Regions from separate parts of the Paenibacillus sp. EKM301P genome, predicted to be linked through region 2. Evidence: predicted binding sites of a transcription regulator. Region 2 holds the regulator's gene; the other holds the start of a gene.
What was found. Region 2 encodes Rex, which represses fermentation and respiration genes when NADH is low (regulators of the CRP and FNR family bind a similar motif). Its sites were predicted from a motif close to TTGTGAAATATTTCACAA; they were not measured.

Region 1: a site for Rex is predicted at 2,276-2,293, ahead of lpdD (prenylated flavin chaperone LpdD). Genes of this name have one in related genera too.

The regions. Positions count from the first base shown of each region.
Region 1 is NZ_JAALFM010000001.1:1,055,817-1,059,246, reverse strand. It holds gene HFD99_RS04760 (S8 family serine peptidase) at 1-2,135, shown strand, start outside; gene lpdD (prenylated flavin chaperone LpdD) at 2,321-2,671, shown strand; gene HFD99_RS04750 (hypothetical protein) at 2,680-3,267, opposite strand.
Region 2 is NZ_JAALFM010000001.1:117,365-120,794, reverse strand. It holds gene dinG (ATP-dependent DNA helicase DinG) at 1-1,158, shown strand, start outside; gene HFD99_RS00525 (redox-sensing transcriptional repressor Rex) at 1,186-1,839, shown strand; gene HFD99_RS00520 (amidohydrolase) at 1,826-3,127, shown strand; gene HFD99_RS00515 (cell wall elongation regulator TseB-like domain-containing protein) at 3,165-3,430, shown strand, end outside.

The DNA of each region.
Region 1 (3,430 bases), 940 kb from region 2:
GTGAATTTCAGGAAAAAGTGAAGCCGGCAGAAGCATCAGTGGATCGTGGACGTGTCGGTCTCGACAGTCTTCCAGCTAGTGCTACGGTTACGGTACTGGAAACCGGACGTTCGGTGAAAACAGACCCAACCACGGGCAAATACAGCTTCACTCATGTAGCGGGTGACTATACGCTGAAGGCCGAAGCCTACGGTTACGTGCCTCAGACGAAAGCAGTTACGATTGAAAATAACAAAGTCATCAGAGCAAACTTTAGTCTCCAGGCTGTCCCACACGGTACGATTCACGGGGTCATCACCGACAAGCAATCTGGTGAACCGATCCAAAAAGCGAAAGTATTGGTGCTGGAGGATGCACGTATTGCTCCTGCAGAGACGAATGAGGCTGGAGAATTTACGCTGGACGTGCTGGAAGGAACATACACATTGTCCATCGCAGCCGAAAATTACTATAGTGACAGTATTTCCGTTACGGCTCCTCCAAACGGCAGTGTAGAAGCGAATGTCACGTTGAAGCCTTTCATCGGTTTTCAAGGAGGCATCGCCTATGATGACGGTACAGGAGAAAATGCCAGAGCCTTTAACGCGGCAGGCAATTCATGGGCAGTGAGAATGACACCTGAGTCGGAAGTGGCACAGGTGACAGGAGCATCACTGTTGTTCTGGAACTCTGCTTTCCCGAATCCGGGAGGAACAGCATTCCAATATTCTGTCTATGACGCCTCCGGTGCAGCAGGAGCACCTGGACGTCTATTGGCTGGTCCATTCGACGGAACAGCTGTACGGGATGAGACACAATGGACGACGGTACAGCTTCCAGAGCCGGTGACGGTTCAAGGCGATTTCTATATTGTATATACACAGTCTGCGGTAGGCACACAGTCGCCGGGCCTTGCTACAGATGAAAACAGCCCCAATGCGCTTCGTAGCTGGCAAGGTGTAAGCGGCACATGGAGCCAATCCCCTGAAGAGGAAGGGAACTACATGATCCGGGCGATCGTCAGATATCCGGTCAACGCTCCAACGATTACAACTCCTACGAAGGCAACGTATACGCAGGAGGATACGATTACCGTAACAGGAACTTCTCCGGCAGAAGGGGCTGATATTCAGCTCTTTAACGGCAAAGAGTTGGCTGGCACAACGAAAGTGAAGGATCGTCAATTCAGTTTGGCGGTCGATCTTCAGCCAGGTGCTAATCCGCTAAGTGTTCAAGCAGCGGTATACGGCAAAGTAACGGATCGTTCCGAGCCGGTGGTTGTAACGCTCGATCAGACTAAACCGGGTCTGATCCTGACTTCGCCTGGTGAGGGAGCACGTACGAACGCAGGTGTGGTCAGTGTAACCGGTACGGTGTATGACGAGTTCCTTAGTGAATTGACGATTAACGGCGAGCCTGCTGAATTCGGAAGCGACGGCAGCTTTAACAAACGTTTGCTTATCAACGAAGGTGAAAACCAAATTACGGTAACGGCCAAAGATCTTGCCGAAAACGAAACGAGTGTTACACGCTCGGTGTATGTCGATACAGCGCTGCCGAAACTTGAAAATATTAGTCCTGCTGAGGATGTACGTATCACTCCAGGGCAGCCGGTACGGGTATCTTTTGACAGTGCATCTGGTTTGGAGGCATCCTTCCATGTGGAGTTGCCCTTTAACCTGTCCACTTTGGCCCGTAATGAAATTCCATTAAATGAAACTTCATCAGGTCACTATGAAGGTATTTATCTCACTTCATCTTCTCTGAACCTGGAAGGCGGAGTCATCGTGATCCGGGTAAGGGATGCAGCGGGGAATGAAGTGGAAACGGAGGCGCCGGGAAGATTGTATGTAACCCATGGTGGAGGAGAGGGCCCTGGTCCGAATCCACCTACATCGAATGAAAAGCCGGTAGCTATTATCCAGGCGAATGACTCAGCCAAGAAGAACAAAAATGTACAATTTAACGCCAAAGCCTCCCGTGATGCAGATGGTGAGATCGTCAGCTACAGTTGGAATTTTGGCGATGGCGATACGGCGGTTGGTTCGAAAGTGAAGCATAAATTCACCACAGCCGGAACGTATACCGTGGAGCTAACAGTGACGGATAATGACGGCGCAAACGGTAAGGCAGTGCACACCATCACGATCCGTTAACAGCAAGTAAGAGCAGGGGATAGAAGATTTTTTAGAATGCAATGCAGGCCCACAGCAAGCCACTGTTAATAGAGGCTGCTGTGGGCCTTTTTGAATTTGTCCAACAGTTTAGGAAGCGATACAATGAATAGTACTCTATAAAGTGAATCGTTTCACAATAATATTTTTTAGCAGGAGAGGATCATATGATTCATTTGGAAAAAGAAAGCGGACGTATCCGTCTTGTACTCGATGCCTATTTTATGGGAGAAGATATCGTTGTGCTCATATCAGGCGGTGATCAGCCTCACTTGGGGACGATTACAGCAGGGGCTAGGCTTGAGCCGATTCAAACCGTGCAATTGCAAAATCACAAGGAATTTTATATTACTGAAGAAATTGCAGTTCGCTTGCGTAAAGAGTTTGCGGGTAACTTCGCCATTTGCTGCGGGACGCATTTGGATCATGCAACCAAGGACGAAATCCGAGTGTTGACAGACATGGCTATACAAATGGGAAAAGAGCTCATTGAAGAACTTAAGCAAGTACGCTTGTAGCGACCTTTTTAAGTGAACTCCTGAAAGAGTAGATTGCGATAGGGATATTTACTAAAGGGATACTTAAAGAGCAATGCAAATCCATTATCCTCAATGTCTACAGATTTTAGCGCAGAGGATGGAATTAAACTACGGATCATTACCTGAACTGCACGCTGGTCTTGCCTGTTGATCGCTTTGGCTAAGGCAGAAGCAAAGCATTCATTGCGTGCCAATTCGCGATACAGCGGAAAAACGGCTTTGGCAATGGCGCGATGAACCTTCGGTTCAAATGTAAACTGCACCATCCCGGGTGGAATCGTCGTACCGTTCGTATAATAAAGCATTGGTGGCTGAGTTAAAAAGGAAACAAAGTAGCCGATCCCATTCGTGCCTAAGCCTTGCTTGGCGGCAAATGGCGCTACTGAGCAGAGAAGGGATTTCATCCGATCCAAATTACCCTGAACGACAGCTCGTGACCATTGGACGGCAAAAGCACGTCGGGTCGCAATAGCTTTGTAAAATGGCAGCATGGCGGCGGATATTTTCCGAAGTGTCTCTGCATGTAAACGTTGGTGAGGCGAGCCCTTTCTGCGGGATGTTCCACGATATAACATAGCTCCGTCCTCCTTGGCAGGATGCTCTCATGGAGCGCAATTTATCTGTAATAGGTACAATACTGTATGCCCGGTTATCTCAAAAAGTGCTAAGATGCTATGCTGCTACTTTTTAACGTTCTAATTTAAAAAATTGAAATAAGTACTGTCCTGATTTGTAAGA
Region 2 (3,430 bases):
GCCAAGCCTGCAAAGTGGGATCAGGCGGCGGCATTGGAAAATCAGCTTTATGTAACATTGAGCGAAATTTTGCGCAAGGGCGACAAGCTGATGCTGGATGTCAAGGAAGAACATGACGATTATGCGGCGGATAGTCTCATTACAGATATCACGGGTCTGCTTAAGGATTTGGCGGGGATTAGGGAAAATTTGCGCTTCTTTATACGACTCGATGATGAAACAACCGTATATTGGCTTGAAGCGAGTGGACAATTCCGTAGTAAATCATTGCAATTTTATGCGGTGCCCGTCGATGTGAGCCGCCAGTTGAAAGAAATGTTTTTTGACAAAAAAAGAAGTATTATTCTGACATCTGCTACTTTATCAGTAGATAAATCGTTTCAGTACATGACCGATCAACTCGGTTTGCAGGAGGCAGCAGATCAAGGACGATTAATGACGTCACAGCTCCCATCACCCTTTAATTATAGGGATCAGGTGTTGCTGGTCATTCCGCGAGATTTTCCGAGTGTGAAGGGCAGTGTAGGAGATGCACATTTTGTAGAGATGCTCGTTAGCTCTCTAGGAGCGACTGCCCAGGCAACGCGGGGGAGAATGCTCGTTCTGTTTACTTCCTATCGGATGCTCCGGCAAGTGTATGAGCCGCTCAAAGAGGCGTTAGCGTCCAGCGATATTACCGTGTTAGGACAAGGTGTGGACAGTGGGAGTCGCAGCAAGCTAACCCGCCGTTTTCAGGAAGCGAAAGCTTCTGTATTGCTGGGAACCAGTAGCTTCTGGGAAGGCGTCGATATTCCAGGGAAAGCTTTGACTTGTCTGGCTATCGTTCGCTTGCCGTTTCAACCGCCCAACCACCCGTTACTGGAGGCCAAAAGCGAGTTGCTCCAGCAGAAGAAGAAGAATCCATTTATGAAGCTGTCTGTACCACAAGCAGTTATTCGCTTCAAACAGGGATTTGGGCGATTGGTACGTACAGCGAGCGACCACGGAGTCGTCATCGTTTACGATACGCGTGTGATCGAATCCTATTATGGAAAGCACTTTTTGTACTCGTTACCGGGACCAAAAATGGAGCATATGCCATCGGAGCAAATGGTGCCTCGCATCGCCGAATGGCTCCAATCCGCCCCGGAGACTGAGGCACAACGGACGGACACTTAAAGTCCGTTACAATTAGGGGGAGCAAGTATGAAATCAGATAAAATTTCAGAGGCTGTCGTACGGAGATTACCCGTATATTTACGTTATCTGAATGCACTGCACAAACGGGAGGTGGCTACGGTCTCTTCTCAAGAGCTGGGACAGAGGTTAGATTTGAATCCGGCCCAAATTCGTAAAGATCTTGCCTATTTTGGCGATTTTGGTCGGAAGGGCATCGGTTACGATGTTTCTTATCTAATTGAGAAAATACGCCATATCCTGAAAATCGACCAGCAAATTAATGTAGTATTGGTCGGAGCAGGTAATCTGGGTCAAGCCCTATCGAACTATAATGCTTATTTAAAAGACAATATGAAGATTGTGGCGGTTTTTGATGCGTTCCCGGATAAGGTTGGGACCAGAATCAATACTTTGGTCGTACAGCCGATGGATGAACTGGAAGCGACTGTGAAAGAAAAAAATATACGAATCGGGATTATTACTGTACCTGATTTTGAGGCACAGCACGTAGCTGATAGGCTGATTGAGAGTGGAATTGGAGCGATTTTGAACTTTGCACCTATCATTCTCAAGGCACCGGCTAACATTCGGATACATGCCACAGACTTTACAACTGATTTGCTTAGCCTCGCTTATTATCTGGAGGACGGAAAGGAAGAAGCACAATATGACAGTGAATAAATGGATGATTAAAAACGGCTCGTTTGCCGTGAATGGACCCGAGGCTGGGGTAATCCATGGTTTTATGATTGTGGAGGATAGCCGTATTACTTACATTGGCGAGACTTTGCCTGCGGGTGAGGAAGAGACAGAAGCAATCGACGGCAAGGGGTTATTGTTTTTACCTGGTCTGATCAATACTCATGGTCATGCGGCGATGTCTCTGCTGCGAGGGTATGGAGATGATTTGGCACTTCAAGTGTGGCTTCAGGAAAAAATGTGGCCTATGGAAGCCAAGTTTACATCTACGGATGTGTACTGGGGAACTTCTTTGTCAGTGCTGGAAATGCTGAAAGGTGGAACCACGACTTTCCTGGATATGTACGATCATATGGATGAGGTGGCTCGTGTAGCTGAAGAGTCGGGCATTCGTGCAAGCTTGATGCGTGGAGCCATTGGACTCTGTTCAGAAGAAGAACAGCGGATTAAGCTAGCTGAGGCCGTGACTTTTGCGCGTAACTGGCATGGAAAAGCAGACGGACGTATCACAACAATGATGTCTCCTCATGCCCCATACACATGCCCGCCTGCGTTTATTGAGAAATTTGTTCAAGCAGCACATGATCTCGATTTACCATTGCATACGCACATGTCCGAGACGATCGCCGAAGTTGAACAAAACGTACGCGACTACGGCTTGCGTCCAGTTGCACACCTAGATAAGCTTGGCTTTTTCTCCCGTCCTTCACTTGTTGCCCACGGCGTTCACTTGAACGACGAAGAAATAGCTTTGTTAGCGGAACGAGGTGTGGCGGTATCGCATAATCCAGGCAGCAACTTGAAGCTGGCAAGTGGTGTAGCTAGAGTGCCTGAATTGCTGCGTGCAGGAGTTACTGTTTCACTCGGAACAGATGGTCCTGCCAGCAATAATAACCTGGATATGTTCGAGGAAATGCGTCTGGCAGCACTCATTCACAAGGGAGTATCTGGCGACCCAACGGCAGTTCCTGCAAATGAAGCACTACGTCTGGCAACAGAGTATGGTGCAAAGTCGATTGGTTTAAAAGAGGTAGGAGCGCTGGCAGCAGGCAATAAGGCTGACTTTATCGCGCTAGATCTGGATCAGGCCCATTTCTTGCCGCGTACAGATCTTATTTCCCATGCCGTATACTCTGCAAGTGCCAAAGACGTGGCTCATGTGTGGGTAGACGGCCGTCAGGTTGTGAAAAATGGCGAATGCCTGACGATGGACGAGGAACGTATCAAACATGAGGCACAAGCCGCCTTTGAAGGGCTGCTGTCGCGCTAATTTAGGTGTCACATCCCCTTAGAGAGGAAGCACAGGTTTGAAAAATAAGAAGAAATGGATAGCGGTCGCCATTTTGGCCGTAATACTGATCCTGGTCAGCATTTTCTGGTATTATTCGTATGTTACTCAAGACCAGGTGGCTGAGAAAAATGCCGCTATCATGAAGGCCAAGCAATCAGGTGGTCTGGTTAGCACGACTCAGACTTGGAAGTCTGTGTGGGATCAGATATATTGGGTAGTTCAAGGAAAAAACGCACAGAATGAAAATATAATGGTGTGGGTTCCTTTTCAAAAAATGGAGGG